4 regions of the Planococcus sp. SE5232 genome follow, and region 2 is predicted to be linked to each of the others. Evidence: riboswitches for the same ligand, from Rfam matches in the RefSeq annotation. Region 2 holds a riboswitch; each other region holds the start of a gene.

Region 1 (4,212 bases), 330 kb from region 2:
TTGGCTTTCTCCTGCTAAAGCCAATTGGCTCAATACTTCTCCCATGACACTTCCAAATTTAAAGCCATGGCCGGAAAACCCGCAGGCGAAAATGACACGAGGATCTTCGGGATGGAAATCGACGATAAAATCATTGTCAGCCGAAAGGGTATATAAACATGTTTTTCCTTGCTTTAGTTTGCCGTTTGCACGGGGGAGGTAAAGCTCAAGACCCTGCCTCAAGTCGCCTTCATCTGATTCGTGTGCTCCAAAGTTCTGGGTCTGCAGATTCGGGTCGATCGGCTGTCCGCCATCCGACCTTCCGATTTTAAGGCCCGCTCCATTCAAACTGGGGAAACCATAGAACTTTTTATCTTGGTCTTCTACAAAAAAAGCTGGAAAGTTAACTGCGTCATATAATTTGGAAGGCGCTTCGAACCAAGCCACAGCTTTACGGATCGGCTGGATCGGCAGCTTCAAATCCGGCAACAGGTTGGCTGCCCACGCTCCCGCCGTGACGATTACTTTCTTGGCATGAAACGTCATATGTTCGGTCGTGATTTTTACACCTTGTTCGTCGTGAAGATCGATGTGTTGAACGGGTGTATGGGCAACCAGCTGTGCTCCGTGTGTAATAGCCATTTTTTTGTATGCCCGAATGGCATTCTCGCTGTAGAGGATTCCTGATTCTGATTCAAAGCAGCCGATGAAATGGTCAGGTACAGAAAATCCCGGCCATCTTTCGTTGATTTCCTTGCCGGTCAGCATCTCTAACGGAAGGTTATACTTATGAGCAGCCGCAATTGTCTCCTGCAGGAAGGGCGAATCCTGCGGGCCAAGGCCGACGACCCCGGTTTTTTCAAAGATGTTGAAGCCGGTTTGCTGCTCCAGTTCCTCCCACAATTGCTGCGCACGTTTTACTAATGTAACGTATTGCCTCCCTTCGCCGTAAGCATGGCGGATCAAGCGGGTATCGCCATGATGGCTGCCATGGATATGCGGAGGATCAAAGGCATCGATCAAAACAGTTTTCACGTTTTGCTGTGCCAAAAAAGCGCCGGCAGCCATTCCCATTGTTCCAGCTCCAATTATTGCGACATCATAAATAGCTTTTTTGGTCATTTTCTCGCTCCAATCTTCTTTGCTAGTAAAGTGGTTTTAAAACGACGCTCTCCTGTAAAAAAGCAAGGGTGAATTATTACTAGATGGTATGAAAGATGTGAGGGATTGTCAATCGTCCATTATGCGCTATACGCCTTGAATTATTTCAACGGGAACTCAGAAACTGGTGGACACTCTGCAATGGAGCTCCATTCGTTGGGTATAAACGCCAATTTTGTGCAAAAAAATTTTGAGTAAATTCGAAATAGAATAAAAATGTATTTGACATGAGAGCCAATGTCAAATACTATCGTTAATATGAAAAAAAAATTAAATAACTTATCAAGAGAGACTGAGGGACAGGCCCTGTGAAGTCCAGCAACCATCATTTTTATGAGAGGTGCTAATTCCTGCAGAGTGTTTTATTCTGAGAGATAAGAATTTGGCTGAAACCTCTTTCCTATTGGAAGAGGTTTTTTTGTTTCCAAAGGGCGATTGCAAAAATGATTTTCTTGAAAAGTAGAAAAAGGAGGTTTTCGGTGACTTGGAAATATGCAAAAGAAAAAGGATGACCCCATGTATGGATAAGCAACTAGTCCTTTGCCGGCAGTAATGTCTTTACATTTAGCTTACATAGCAAGAAAAATTGGCTTTTGCCTTTCCCCATCAAATTGACTTACGGCTTGTTGCCTAAAAAAGGAGCATGAAAATGAAAAGAAAACATTATGTATTGGGATCCCTGTTTTTATCACTGGGTGTAATCGGGGCGTTAAGTGGGTGTTCGTCGGAGGAAGCGACAAGTGCAACGGGCGATCAAGTGGTTGTGGTAGGAACGCAAAATGATTATCCGCCATTTGCTTTTGCGGATGACACTAATGAATTGACAGGGTATGACGTCGAGATGGTGAAAGCGATCGATGAAAAATTGGATGGCTATACATTCGAGTTTGTCGCCGTTCCGTGGGATAGCATGTTTCTTGCACTCGAATCCAATAAGGTTCAGGCAATCGCAGACCAAGTAGCAAAAACACCTGAACGCCAGGAAAAGTACTTGTTCACCGATGAATCTTATTTTGCAGCAGAAACAGTCATTGCGGTGAAAACCGGAAGAGAAGACATCCGGACTGTAGAGGATTTAGAAGGAAAGGCGGTTGGCGCTTTAGCGGGGGATTCTTATACGCTGTTGCTGGAGGAGTATAACGAAACAGCAGATACGCCCATTGAGTTGAAATACAGCGAAAGTGGAAACCCTTCGGAAATTTTGCAGGACGTGCAAAATGGCCGTGTCGATGCCTACGTGAATGATCCGATTATGATGAATGCGGTGTTGGAAAAAAACAATTTAGGAGTAGAAATTGTGGGGCAGCCTTTGGTCAATGATGACATGGGAATTGTGTTGAAAAATGGAGAAGAGGGCGAAAAATTAAAATCCTTAATCGATCCCATCCTGAAAGAACTTAAAGAAGACGGTACCTTAACGGACCTGTCGATCAAGTGGACTGGCGGAGAATATATCCCTGAATAGGTCTGTGGAAGGAAAGAGAAAATGGAAAATCTACTGGATATACAATTTTTAATCGAAAGTTTTCCTGCTATTATTTCACGGCTCCCGATTACCATCGGGATAGCTGTCGGCTCATTGATTTTGAGTTTAGTTATCGGGGTTTTCACCGCATTGATCAAAATATACAAGGTTCCGGTATTAAGTGTGGTTTCATCGATATACATCTCTTTTGTCAGAGGAACGCCTTTACTGGTCCAAATCTATTTGGTGTTTTATGGAATACCGAAGATCATCTATTATTTACAGATTGAATATGGCTGGCTTCAGTCCGCCGACGTCAACAGTATACCGCCCGAAGTATATGCGCTACTGGCTTTTTCCATTAATCTGGGCGCTTATTTGTCCGAGACGATCCGGTCAGCGATCGAATCGGTTGATCGGGGACAATTTGAAGCTGCAAAAGCAATCGGGATGAAGCCTACACAAATGATGCTTCAAATCATTTTCCCGCAGGCGTTGGCAGTCGCAATCCCGAACCTGGGAAATATGTTCATCAGCACGATCAAAGACACGTCGCTGGTTTTCATCATTGGCGTCGTGGACATTATGGGGCAAGCCAAAATTCTTGGGTCCCGCGGTTTGGCATTTTTTGAAGTATACATTGCGGTATCCATCGTCTACTGGATCCTTTGCATAATAGTAGAGCGGTTGCTGGTGAAAATCGAGAAGCGGGCTCGCAGATATGAAAGAGGGATTGCCTCATGATTAAATTGGAAAATATCCATAAATATTACGACAGCCATCATGTGCTGAAGGGAATCAATATAAGCGTCGATAAAGGCGAGGTTGTTTCTATTTTGGGACCAAGCGGCTCAGGCAAGTCGACACTGTTGCGCTGCATCAATTTCCTGGAGCAGCCGACCAGCGGAATAGTGGAAATCGGCGGCAACCGAGTGGACGTTGAATCAGCCAGCAAGTCGGATATCTTTGCTTTGAGAACGTCGACAGGAATGGTTTTTCAGCAATACAATCTGTTTAAAAACTTAACCGTGCTGCAAAATGTAATGATCGGGTTAACCAGTGTCAAGCAACTGAAGAAAGACGAAGCGAAAAAGAAGAGCTTGGAAATTCTCGAACGGGTGGGCTTGTCGAATAAGCTAAGCCATTATCCGGTACAACTATCGGGTGGCCAGCAGCAACGGGTGGGCATTGCTCGGGCACTTGCACTCAATCCGGAAGTGTTATTGTTTGATGAACCGACGTCTTCTCTGGACCCAGAGCTGGTTGATGAAGTTTTGGCGACAATCAGAAGTGTGGCAGACACAGGCAAAACGATGTTTATCGTTACCCATGAGCTTAACTTTGCGCGTGAAATCTCGGATCGTGTCATTTTCATGGAAGACGGTGTCATCATCGAAGAAGGCACTGCGGATCAGCTTTTTACTAACGCAAAAATGGAAAGAACAAAGCAATTTTTAGGCAAAGCCACCCGGAACAATTAATAAATCGCAAAAAGAGCTTGGATTTGGAAAGGATGAATTAGCGTGAACCCGATCGAACAAATTTTGAACCGCTTCCCAATTGTCATTCTTGACGGCGCGATGGCCACAGAGCTTGAGAATTACGGC
Region 2 (4,212 bases):
AGCGGCTTCTGCCCTTCCCTGTAAAAATTCCGGCCGTTCAATGAAATTTCCCCTGCATCCGGATGGACAATTCCCGCCAAGCAGTTCAGCAACGTGGTTTTGCCCGAACCGGAAGACCCCACAAGTGCCAGAATTTCCTGCCCCAGTTCAAACTCCATATCCAAGTTAAAATGATCCAATTGCTTTTGAACATCCACTTTAAGCATCTGCTCACTCCCTGCCGATTCGTATTGCGTTTTTTTTGCGCCAGTAGTTGACCCAGGCGATGGCGGCGACTCCAAGCGAGGAAATGATCAGCACCCAAAACAGGGCTTTTTCCATATCGCCTGCTTCATAGGCGAAGTAAATCGCGAGCGGCACCGTTTCCGTAACGCCCGGGATGTAGCCGGCAATCATCAAAGTGGCCCCGAATTCACCGATACCCCGTGCAAACGCCAGGATTAATCCCGCCAGAATACCCGACCAGGCAAGTGGAAATGTGATGGTCCGGAAAATCCGCCATTCGGACACGCCCATCGTCCGCGCCACGTTTTCCCAACGCGGATCCACTTTTTCAAAAGCGGCCAGAACGCTTTGATACATCAGCGGCAAAGACACCACAAAAGACGCAATGGCTGCGCCGATCCAAGTAAAGACGACACGAAATCCAAACCACTGCTCCAAGAGGATGCCGAGTGGACCATTGACGCCGAATAAAACGATCAAGCCGAAGCCGATAACCGTCGGCGGCAAAACCAAAGGCAGCAGAATCAGGGCTTCCACGAAGCTTTTCCCAAAAAAATCACGCCTGTTCATCAAGCGGGCAAGCGCCAGGCTGGCCAGAAATACAAATAATGTGGAAATGACCGCGACTCTCAGCGATAACCAAAGTGGAGACAAATCATATGGCGTCATGGCGCTTTTCCATCTCCCGGCAAAAAGCCGTAGTCCTTAAAAATGGCCTGGCCTGTTGGACCCGTGACAAAATCCAGAAAAGCTGCAGCAGCCTGCTGATTCTCTGACGCGGTTACAACGGCTCCAGGGTAGACGACAGGATCTATCTGTCCGGGCAGCTCGAGCGTCGCTGTTATTTCCCGGGAAATAACGGCATCGGAAGAATAGATGATGCCAAGACCTGCATTCCCGCTTTCTACGTAAGTCACCACTTGCCTTGCGTCTTTGGAATAGATTAGACGCCCTTCAAGCGGCTGCCATAACCCTTGGCTTTCCAATGCCTGCCTTGTATACGCTCCAACCGGCACGCTGTCAGGCTCTCCAACGGCAATGGTTTCTTCTGCATCCATCACTACTTCCTCAAAATCCACCGATTCCGGGAACTCTTCCAAAGAAGCCAGAACCAGCCGATTTTCAGCAAATGGACTGATGCTTGCAGCGTCTATGAGCTGCTGCGATTCGAGCAGGTCCATATCCTTCATGCTGGCCGATAAAAACAAATCTGCAGGTGCCCCTTGCTCGATTTGGCTTCTCAGCTTGCTGGATGATCCGTAATTGAAGGATAAGTCAATATCCGGTTCCACCTGTTGAAATTCCTCTTCCATCTTTTTCATCACTTCCGTCAGGCTTGAGGCTGCCGAAACCAACAGCTCACTGTCGTTGCCAGCCGATGTATTGCTGCAGGCGCTCAGCAGGATGGCTATGCTTATAATAGTTATCATTTTTTTCATTAATAAAGACCCCTTATTCGTTTGAAATGCAGCTCACCGGTTCCGGTAAATTCTCCACGTACCTTCAGTATAACGCCAGCTGAAGAGAAGCTAAATAATTTTGCGAATAATCTTGTAAGAAACAGAGCATTTGAGTAAAATAAAGAGAAACTTCAATCAGTAAAGACTTTTTCACTCTTCACTGATGAAAGCTGAACAAATTCAACAAAAAATTAAATATGCTACATCCTTATCAAGAGAGGCAGAGGGAATGGCCCTACGACGCCCGGCAACCGCCAGTTAACGTAACTGGAATGGTGCCAAATCCAGCAGAAGCACGATGTTCTGAAAGATGAGGAAGAGAATTTCACGAGCAGATAACCACTCTTCCCTTTTTCAGCGGAAGATTTTTTTTATTTTAAGGAGTGATATCTATGAAGTTGAGCAAAGCCGAACGAATCAAAAAAACACGGGTACCCGTAGTGGATCCCGCACTGGCTGAACGCCTGCCACCTGGCCAAGTGCTGACCGAGCGCTTTCCGGTCCTGCACGAAGGCGAAGTGCCGGTCTATGATATGGCCACCTGGACCTTGAAGATCTTTGGCCAGGTCGACAAGGAAGTTACACTGCATTACGACGACTTATTGAAGTTGCCACAAACAACGATTACCCGCGACATCCACTGTGTCACACGCTGGTCCCGCTTCGATAATACATTTACAGGTGTCCGCTTTATCGATCTGATGAAAGAATTGGGCGTAACACCGAAAAGCGGTTATGTGATGCTTCATGGTGACAATGATTACACCACCAATCTTGCCCTGTCCGACCTCGACCGGGAAGATGTGCTGCTTGCCCATTCACTTGACGGCGAACCACTGACAGCCAAACACGGTTATCCGCTGCGCTTCGTGGTGCCTCATCTGTATTTCTGGAAAAGTGTCAAATGGGTCCGCGGCATCGAATTCATCGATGAAAACCAACCTGGCTTCTGGGAGCAGAACGGCTTCCACATGAACGGCGATCCGTTTCAGGAAGAGCGTTTTTCAGGTGAAGATCTGGAGATTCCAGAGGATGAATGGGAGAAAAAGGATTTTGACTGAGTCCAGTTATAGTCTTATGATTCCAGGACAACTGAACTGTCACTTTAAGAGATAATTTGCATCAACTTAAACTTTATTTTGCGTATTATTTTAAAGAACCCAGCAACCTTTTATGCGAAGGTTGTTGGGTTCTTTGAATTATATGTAGAATCTATTGCTGCTTCCGATAATCCCTCAGATGTAAACTCGTTATCTGTAAAATTCATAGCTTATTTCAAAAAATACAATAAGATGGACCCGAGAAAATTAGGCAAAGCTATCAGTAAGACAGTATTTGATAAGTTGAGTGTTTCATCTAATTTTATAATGGCCAAATTCCCGATAACAGGTGCATTAGAGCTAATGAAACCTGTTTTCAAAAAGCCCCCGATTAAGATGCCTACGAGCCCTAGTATTCCAGTCACATTCATAGCAAGTTCGATGTTATTTTGCACAACAAAGAAACTTACTATAAAAATAAAAATTAATAATCCTAAAGATAACCTTTTCATAATATTCTCCTCTTCATATAATTTGCCTGAAAAAATATACCGACCAACAGTTCTGATTTAGGATCTAGCTTATGAAATTTTCTAAAAGCAGAAATTTTTTTCAGAAGTCTCATTCCTAATGTACTAAATAAATACATTTAGTTCATCTTATTTTTTAAGTATTCCGATATCTATTAAAAACCATTATTTTTATTGAATTAATCTTTCTCAAGTATTCGCAAACGATAAATCTGAATATAACTTAATTCATATTAAGTTATATTCAGATCTAGTAATTTTATTAGACTCCCACAGAAGCTATAATGGCGATACTCCATGTAATGAACACAAATGATGTTGTGAGCCAAATTGTATTAACTATTGTTTTCTCATCCCTTTTTACCTTTTTGATTATGGCCACAAGGTTAAGGCAAAAAATAATACTCAAAACTGGGATGAGGTATATACCGATGAATAGAAAAGCACTTTCCATATAATTCACCCCTCAATTTTTTCACTTACTGCACTTTTGTTACATTCAAATACTTAATATTCTTGATACATTACACTCTTCAAATGCTTTGAATTTTAAGTTGTGTAAAGGTAGTTTTTGATTTGTTTCATCTGAGTTTTTAAGGCTCACTTATTCCCATTGCAAATAAAAGTAGAAAGGCGAATATCAATGCAATAAAATTCACTCCACTACCTAAAACCATCCATAACAATTGTTTAGATAATGCTGCAAATAACAGACCAATAACCGAAAGAGTACTTAATACTATTATAGTTAAATAAATATCTCCATCTGGTCCTCTCATTGTAAAGAATGCAACGAGACTAACAACAAACATCAGTAGAGATAACAAACCAAATTTGTTCATTTTATTCCCCCTCCAATTTATTTTTATAAGTCTACTCTACATAAATCATTAATCCAGTTTCTAATATATCACACCAAAATACCCCAATATATTCTGCTTTTTTTATTCTGTATTA
Region 3 (4,212 bases), 140 kb from region 2:
GCCACCTACCACACCAGCCATCGCCGAGTAGGCGACCAAGCTGATGATGGTCAATGTCACACCTTGGATGATGCTCGCTTTCGCTTCAGGCAAAAGAACGTCTTTAATGATCATCCATGGGGTTGCACCCACTGCAATCGCTGCTTCGATGACGCCTTTATCAATTTCACGGAGTGAGTTTTCCACAATCCGTGCGAAAAAGGGAATGGCAGCAACCGATAAAGATACACTGGCCGCAATCGGGCCGATTGTTGTTCCTGTGATCAATTTCGTCAACGGGATGAGTGCCACCAATAGAATGATGAATGGAATGGAACGCACGATGTTAACAATAAAGCCGATCACCGCATTGACCGGCCGATTTTCAAGAAACAGGCCGCGGTCTGTAATGAATAATAAGATTCCAAGTGGCAGCCCAACAATCAGCGCGACAGCTAAAGAAATTCCGATCATCGTCAATGTCTGAAAGAAGGCCGTCTGTATTTCTGGCCACAATTCAATAATCCGTCCCCATTCAATGCCCATTCGGAATCACCTCCACAATTGCTGATCTGCTTTCCATATACTTCAATGCGTCCATGACGGCGGTAGAAGTACCTTTCAACTCCATGATGAAAATGCCGAGAGGCTGTTCCTGAATATACTCGATCGCTCCGTGCAAAAAGTTGCCTTTTACCGGGTAATTCTGCAGCATATCGGAAATCACGCCTTCTCCGGCCACGCCGCCTTTAAACAGCACTTTCACCAGTGTGCCTGTAAATTCGCTCAAAATATGCTCTGGTACATTGAACGATACGACACTGGATATGAATTCCTTGGTCAATTCCTTTTGTGGATCTGCAAAAATATCATATACCTGGCCTTCTTCGATGACGCGTCCCCCTTGCATGACGGCCATGCGGTCACAGATTTCCTTGACGACATTCATTTCATGCGTGATGAGGACAATCGTGATATCCAATTTACGGTTGATGTCTTTCAACAAACGCAAAATGGATAAAGTCGTATTCGGGTCAAGGGCGGAGGTAGCTTCATCGCACAGCAGAACGGCCGGATTGTTGGCAAGTGCCCGTGCGATGCCGACGCGTTGTTTTTGCCCGCCGCTCAATTGTGCCGGATAAACATCCCGCTTGTCGGATAAACCGACCATTTCGAGCAGCTCTTCCACCCGCGTTTTAATGTTTTTTGCAGGAGTTCCTGCTGCGCGAAGCGCAAAAGCGATATTGTCGTAAACCGTCTTTTGGCTGATCAGATAAAAATGCTGGAAAATCATGCCGATTTTCAACCGGGCTTTTCTCAGCTGATCTCCGTTCAGTTGGGTTAAATCGTTGCCATCTACCGTCACACTGCCAGAGGTCGGCCGTTCCAGCAGGTTGATGCATCGGATCAGCGAGCTTTTTCCGGCACCTGAATAGCCGACGATCCCGAAAATCTCGCCTTTTCCGATATCCAATGATACATTGTCCACTCCGGTGATTGTGCCATGCTTAGTTGTGTAGGTCTTCGTCAATTTCTCAATCTGTATCATAGCGTCCTCCCGGCAATAAAAAGATGCCTCTTTCATCAAGAAAGAGACATCGAAAATTTTAGTTTCTCGACTTATCTTCCAGAACATTTGCATGTTCCGTTGGATTTGGCACCTTCCCAATCGGGGGTTGCCGGACGTCATAGGGCCTATCCCTCAGTCTCTCTTGATAAGTTTACGTTATTTGATTAAATTTTATGTTACAGGCATTAATTACGAGTGTCAATCTACTTTTTGAATTTTTCGTACAATTTATCGCGGCGGTCTTCAAAAACCGGTATTCGCTTCCGGACTTCTTCCACTTCATCCAAATCGATATCGATATAAGCGACGCCTTCATCTTTTTTCATGTCGAGACGGACTTCTCCCCATGGAGCAATTGCCATCGTGCTTCCCCCAAACTCGTTGTTTGGATCGCTGCCGATGCGGTTTACTGCCACAATAAAGCATTGGTTCTCGATCGCTCGCGCCTGCAGCAGGATGCGCCAATGATCAATTCGTGCCTCCGGCCATTCAGCTGATACAAAAATTAGTTTTGCACCATTCAGTGCCTGCGCGCGAATCCATTCAGGGAAACGGATATCGTAGCAAATGACTCCGCCGTAAACGGTATTTTCCAACTCGAATGTACCCAGTGAATCTCCTTCTTCAAGATGGATATGCTCATCCATCAAGCAAAAGCGATGCGCTTTATCATATTCCGAAATAAGCTCTCCATTTTTGTCGACGACATACATCGTGTTATAGAAACCACCGTTCTTTTTCGTCGAAACAGATCCACCGACAATATTGACCTTGTGTTCTTTCGCAAAACTCTTCAGCAACTCCACGGTCCGGTTCGTGCTGTCTGCAAGTGTATCAAGCTCTGTCAATGCGTATCCCGTATTCCACATTTCGGGCAGGACAATCGTTTCCGCTCCACCTCCGGCCGCTTCCTTCAAATAGTCCATGACCCGCTGATAATTCAGTTCCGGTTCTCCAAAAGCGATATCCATCTGAACGCATGCAATTTTCATATGTTTCTCCTCCACTAGACAAGTTACCTACAACTCTATAAGATTTGGGGTAGATGTGCAATTATTTCGAAAACAAGGAGAATTATATGGAATTTTCAAATCGCCTGCAAAACCTGCCTACACAATTTTTTACTTCATTGGTTGCTAAAACGAGTAAAGCCATCGCCGAAGGACGCGACGTCATCAACCTTGGCCAGGGCAATCCTGACCAGCCGACGCCCGACCATATCATCAAGGCACTGCAAACCGCAGCGGCTGATCCAAAAACACATAAGTATTCCCCTTTTCGCGGCATTTCCGAGCTGCGCCAGGCTGCAGTGGATTTCTACAAACGCGAATACGGCGTGGACATCGACCCTGACCTTGAAGTAGCCATTCTGGCTGGAACAAAAGTCGGGCTTGTCGAATTGCCACTGGCCTTGTTGAATCCACAGGATCTCCTGCTGCTGCCGGACCCTGGCTATCCGGATTACCTGTCCGGGGCTCCACTCGCCGATATCGACTATAAACTGATGCGGCTCAATCCAGAAAATGGCTATTTACCGGATTACGGTGAAGTGCCTGAATCTGTTCGCTCGCAAGCTAAGCTGATGTATTTGAACTACCCGAACAATCCGACAGGCGCAGTGGCCAATAAAGACTTCTTTGATGAGACTGTCGCTTTTGCAAAAGACAACGGCATTGCCGTCGTCCATGATTTCGCTTATGGCGCAGTTGGTTTCGAAGGAAAGAAACCGGTGAGCTTCCTGCAATCCGAAGGGGCCAAAGAAGTCGGCATCGAGATGTATACTTTATCTAAAACGTACAATATGGCCGGCTGGCGCATTGGATTTGCTGTCGGACATTCGAAAATGATCGAAGCCCTGAACCTGATCCAGGACCATCTATTCGCCGGTCTGTTTCCCGCCGTCCAGTTGGCTGCCGCCAAAGCTTTAAGTGCTGATCAGCAATGTGTGGATGACTTAGTGGCTCTCTATGAAAAACGCCGCGATGTCCTGGTCAAGGAATGTTCGCGCATCGGCTGGGAAATCGAAGCGCCTCAAGGCTCTTTTTTCGCCTGGCTGCCGGTTCCAGAAGGCTTTACCAGTGTCGAGTTCGCTGATTTCCTACTTGAAAAAGCGGATATTTCAGTTGCTGCAGGTAGCGGGTTCGGTGCTGGCGGAGAAGGATTTGTCCGCGTTGGATTATTGGTTGATGAAACCCGTATCACCGAAGCGATAAACCGCATTGAAAAATTGAACCTATTTTAACTCAAAAAGACAGCTTCCCTTTTTTCGGGCAGCTGTCTTTTTTGATGCAAGTTGAACAAATAATTTATAACAGAAAAAAATCTACTATGGATATTCCACAAACCAGCTCCGCGTTCCTACGGGCTTGCGCCGAACTAACTCGGGCTAAACGCCCGAGTGGATTTCGGCACATCGCTATCCCGCGGGAGTCTCCGCTGGTTTGTTCCATATCCTGGTTAGTTGTTTAATGACGCTTAGAAGAATGAAAGTCGGTGAAGGGCAAAGATGTTCTCCTTTATCGCTTTGTTGCTTCGTTCGTGAAAAGTGTCCGTCTAAAATACAGGATCCGGTATGAATACGATGAAATGAGTATTCAATCTTGGAATGACATAAATATTCTTTTGTCTACACACTTAGACAGCTGTCTTTTTTCGATTTTGGA
Region 4 (4,212 bases), 330 kb from region 2:
ACGGCAATCCATTCGCATGGGCGATTTCCGCTACCTTCTCAACGTCAAAGACATTCAAGCTTGGATTGCCGATAATTTCGCCAAATAACGCTTTGGTTTTATCTGTAATGGCTGCTTTAAAGTTTTCAGGGTTTGTCGCATCGACAAATATTGTCTTGATGCCATAACGCGGCAATGTGTTGGCAAATAAATTGTACGTACCGCCATAAAGATTGCTGTCCGCTACGATTTCGTCTCCAGCTTCTGCAATATTCAAAACAGAAAATGCAATAGCCGCCATTCCGGAGGATAGTGCAACCGCAGCAGTGCCGCCTTCCAATAATGCCACCCGTTGTTCAAATACATCGACTGTGGGATTCATGATGCGCGAGTAGATATTGCCGGTATCCTTCAAGCCGAACAGATCCTGCGCATGTTGTGTATCTTTAAAGACATAGGAAGTTGTTTTATAAACCGGTACCCCTCTGGATCCGGTTGTCGGATCTGGCTGTTGTCCCCCGTGCAATAATAAAGTTTCTGGTTTCATATTCGTCATTTTCCATTCCCCCTGTTTTTTATTGATCCATAACGGTCAAAGAAAGCAGCAAAAAGCCCCCTTCGCTAAGAAGAGGGCCGTAAATTACGGAGTTTCCTCCTCTCATCTGTCAGAATCAGTCGTTCGATCCTGTAGGAATTAGCACCTTTCCAGACATGTGCGTCTGTTGGTTGCCGGGCATCGCAGGGCCTATCCCTCCGCCACTCTTGATAAGAGTATTTGATTTGGTTTTTCATCTTGTTGAGAAGTATAAAAATTTCAGCGCGATTTGTCAAGTCCATTAGTCAAAAAATTTTGAAACCTCGTTCTGTTTCAAACGTTATCTTTTAAGGTAGAGGAGGAATTGGCATGTTTATCTGGATGTTGCTATTATTTATTATTTGCTATGTAATCGGCTGTTTTCATGGATCTCTTGCAGCTCAGGCTCTATCAGGGGTCAACGTCAAAAAAGAAGGTGTAAAAAATTCCGGGGCTTCCAATGCAGCCATCGTACTGGGATGGAAATATGGTTTGCTTGTCGCTTTCATCGATATTTCCAAAGGCTTTGCTGCTGTTGCAGGCTTACGCCTTTTGCTGGATTCCAGCAGTCTTTCTTCTGAAATGATCTGGACTTTGCTATTCATCGCAGGTGCCGGCGTAATTTTCGGCCATAACTTTCCGTTCTATATGAATTTCAATGGCGGCAAAGGCACGGCTTCTGTAATTGGCGTCATGCTGGCCCTCGATTGGAAACTTGGACTGGTCGGACTGCTCTTGCTCATCGGCGTTTCGCTCGCCACCGATTATTTGGTCATTGGCGTACTAGTGCTTTACGCGGTTTATTTTATGATTGCTTTCGGTCCTGCTGTTGGACCATGGCCATTGCTGACAGCCTTGGCTTTATTCGCAATGGCGGTATGGAAGCATAGCGAAAACATTATTCGAATAAAGAATGGAAGCGAGAGCAAAGTATCCTCCATCTTTAAGAAGAAGCCATCAACCCCTGTAAAGTAAAGGAGTTAAACTAATTATTGCTTTCATGTAAAAGATTGTGAAATAAATATCATAATTCTTCTTGACATTTTTGTTATTTCACCATAAAGTAAGAATCACGAATCGAATAGCATACATCACTTTCTTATCAAGAGAAACCGAGGGACAGGCCCTGAGACGTTTCGGCAGCAGATTTGTTTAACCGCAAAAACTGTGCCAACTCCTGCAAATGCCGTTAACGCATTTGGAAGATGAGAATTAGATGGTTTCAACTGGAGCCTTCTTTTTTCTTATGGATAAGAAAAAAGGGGGCTCTTTTTTGTCCATTATCTCAGGAGAATGTGAGACTCCATCGATTTGATAAGACCCATTACAGCATGAGGAGGTTCAATCACCATGATTCAATTCGAAGGCGTCGCCAAGACCTATCAATCAGGAAAACAGGAAATCCATGCCTTGAACGGCATTGAACTGACCGTCGAAACCGGCGAAATTTTTGGAGTCATCGGCTTTAGCGGAGCCGGAAAAAGTTCTTTGATCCGCACCGTGAATCTGCTCGAACGTCCTTCTGCAGGACGCGTATTGATTCAAGGAAAAGATATATCCACTTTATCCAGCAAAGAGATCCGCACCACCCGAAAAGATATCGGCATGATTTTCCAGCATTTCAACTTGCTGAATTCAAAAACGGTTTACCATAACGTCGCTATGCCGCTCTTGCTTGCTAAGACACCAAAAGCAGATATTGAAAAACAGGTAACCGACCTGCTCGACTTTGTCGGCCTTGCAGACCAGGCACAGAAATACCCCGATCAGCTGTCAGGCGGACAAAAACAACGGATCGGCATTGCCCGGGCGCTCGCTACTAACCCATCTGTTCTGCTATGCGACGAAGCGACTTCGGCACTTGATCCGCAAACGACTAAATCGATTTTGGACTTGCTTCGCAAAATCAATAAAGAATACAACATCACCATTCTGCTCATCACTCACGAAATGGGCGTCATCCGGGAAATCTGCGACAAGGTGGCTGTGCTTGAAGCAGGGAAAGTGATCGAGCAAGGCAGCGTCTTCGATATTTTCTCGAATCCGCAGCAACCAACCACCAAACGGTTTGTCCGCTCCGTCATGAACGACGAACTTCCTGATTCGCTGCTGGCACAAATTCAGGCAGCCGAAAGCGATAATGCCATCTACCGCCTCCAGTTTACCGGCACTTCCGTCGGCAAACCGTTCATGTCCCGAGTATCACGCGATTTCAAAGTTGACTTGAATGTGCTGTTCGGCAATATCACTGAGCTGCAGGGCGTCCCGTATGGCAACCTGATCGTGGAATTTTCCGGCGAGCCCAGTGAAATCGAATTGGCTTTGTCCTCCATCCGAGAAAGCGATATCCACATAGAGGAGGTCAATAATTATGTCAGTTAACTACGAACAAATCATAGAAGCTCTATGGGAAACCATTTACATGACCGGCGCAGCATTCGGCTTTTCCCTTTTGATCGGCTTTCCGCTCGGCATCCTGCTGGTGGTCACCCGCAAAGGCCATTTGCTGGAAAATGAACCGGTCTCCAAAGTGTTGAATATCGTCATCAATATTTTCCGCTCGGTTCCGTTCATCATTTTAATGGTTGCCATCATTCCATTGACCCGCCTGATTGTCGGTACGTCCATCGGAACCGCAGCCGCCATCGTTCCACTGGTCTTTTACGCCGGGCCCTACATTGCACGGCTGATTGAAAACTCCTTATTGGAAGTTGATAAAGGCGTTATCGAAGCGGCTCAGGCGATGGGCGCCACGCCGATGCAGATCATTTTCCGCTTCCTGATTCCCGAGGCTTTAAGCTCTTTGGTTCTCGCATTGACGATAGCAGTGGTCGGCTTGATCGGTGCATCCGCCATGGCAGGCGCCATCGGAGGCGGTGGGCTTGGCGACTTGGCCATCACTTACGGCTATCAGCGTTTCGATACGCTCGTCATGTTCATTACCGTAGCGATTCTTGTCGTGCTGGTGCAGGGTGTTCAATCCCTTGGAAATGTATTGTCAAGAACGGTACGGCGTAACTAAAAAATAAAAACAACATAGAAAAAACTGGAGGAATTACTCATGAAAAAACTTACAGCGACAGCATTACTTTCACTATCTGGCTTACTTTTGGCAGCCTGCGGAGACGACAGCAGTTCCGATGGCAACACGAAAGTGACACTTGGCATCAGCGGTTCCGATACAACCATCTGGGATTATATTGGCGAAAAAGCCGAAAAAGAAGGCATCGACCTCGAAATCCAAACGTTCTCTGATTATGTGGCACCAAACTTGGCGCTTGCCGAAGGCGAACTCGACTTGAATGCTTTTCAGACCATTTCTTATTTCGATGAATTTGTTACAGAGCACGACATCGATATCGTACCGATTGGTTCTACCGTCATTGCACCGATGGGCTTATATTCCGATAAATATGAATCCATCGATGAAATTCCCGAAGGTTCACAAATCGCAATGCCGAATGAAGCGACCAACATGGGGCGTGCCCTTCTATTGCTCGATGAAGCCGGACTGATCACGCTCTCTGAAGATGCCGGACTTACTGGCACAGCAGAAGACATTATCGAGAATCCAAAAAACATTGAAATTATGCCGATGGTATCCGGCCATACGCCGCGCGCTATGCCAGATGTTGCCGGTTCGGTCATCAACAACGGCG

Evidence for each region. A riboswitch is a leader RNA that binds a small molecule or an ion and turns the genes downstream of it on or off. The one in region 2 is predicted to bind S-adenosylmethionine.
Region 1: another riboswitch for S-adenosylmethionine. It lies ahead of ACRC6Q_RS00285 (transporter substrate-binding domain-containing protein); the one in region 2 lies ahead of ACRC6Q_RS01835 (sulfite oxidase-like oxidoreductase).
Region 3: another riboswitch for S-adenosylmethionine. It lies ahead of ACRC6Q_RS02490 (methionine ABC transporter ATP-binding protein); the one in region 2 lies ahead of ACRC6Q_RS01835 (sulfite oxidase-like oxidoreductase).
Region 4: another riboswitch for S-adenosylmethionine. It lies ahead of ACRC6Q_RS03465 (methionine ABC transporter ATP-binding protein); the one in region 2 lies ahead of ACRC6Q_RS01835 (sulfite oxidase-like oxidoreductase).

Annotation. Positions count from the first base shown of each region.
Region 1 is NZ_JBOGCP010000001.1:57,991-62,202, forward strand. Features, by position in the region: gene solA (N-methyl-L-tryptophan oxidase) at 1-1,101, opposite strand, end outside; SAM riboswitch class I at 1,417-1,521, shown strand; gene ACRC6Q_RS00285 (transporter substrate-binding domain-containing protein) at 1,790-2,605, shown strand; gene ACRC6Q_RS00290 (amino acid ABC transporter permease) at 2,627-3,349, shown strand; gene ACRC6Q_RS00295 (amino acid ABC transporter ATP-binding protein) at 3,346-4,086, shown strand; gene mmuM (homocysteine S-methyltransferase) at 4,129-4,212, shown strand, end outside.
Region 2 is NZ_JBOGCP010000001.1:392,780-396,991, reverse strand. Features, by position in the region: gene ACRC6Q_RS01850 (ATP-binding cassette domain-containing protein) at 1-206, opposite strand, end outside; gene modB (molybdate ABC transporter permease subunit) at 211-894, opposite strand; gene modA (molybdate ABC transporter substrate-binding protein) at 891-1,664, opposite strand; SAM riboswitch class I at 1,891-2,002, shown strand; gene ACRC6Q_RS01835 (sulfite oxidase-like oxidoreductase) at 2,084-2,746, shown strand; gene ACRC6Q_RS01830 (hypothetical protein) at 2,956-3,237, opposite strand; gene ACRC6Q_RS01825 (hypothetical protein) at 3,849-4,097, opposite strand.
Region 3 is NZ_JBOGCP010000001.1:528,114-532,325, reverse strand. Features, by position in the region: gene ACRC6Q_RS02495 (methionine ABC transporter permease) at 1-525, opposite strand, end outside; gene ACRC6Q_RS02490 (methionine ABC transporter ATP-binding protein) at 515-1,528, opposite strand; SAM riboswitch class I at 1,597-1,701, opposite strand; gene ACRC6Q_RS02485 (carbon-nitrogen family hydrolase) at 1,753-2,541, opposite strand; gene ACRC6Q_RS02480 (pyridoxal phosphate-dependent aminotransferase) at 2,628-3,791, shown strand.
Region 4 is NZ_JBOGCP010000001.1:719,968-724,179, reverse strand. Features, by position in the region: gene ACRC6Q_RS03475 (O-acetylhomoserine aminocarboxypropyltransferase/cysteine synthase family protein) at 1-535, opposite strand, end outside; SAM riboswitch class I at 635-751, opposite strand; gene ACRC6Q_RS03470 (glycerol-3-phosphate acyltransferase) at 884-1,528, shown strand; SAM riboswitch class I at 1,650-1,765, shown strand; gene ACRC6Q_RS03465 (methionine ABC transporter ATP-binding protein) at 1,904-2,935, shown strand; gene ACRC6Q_RS03460 (methionine ABC transporter permease) at 2,925-3,575, shown strand; gene ACRC6Q_RS03455 (MetQ/NlpA family ABC transporter substrate-binding protein) at 3,615-4,212, shown strand, end outside.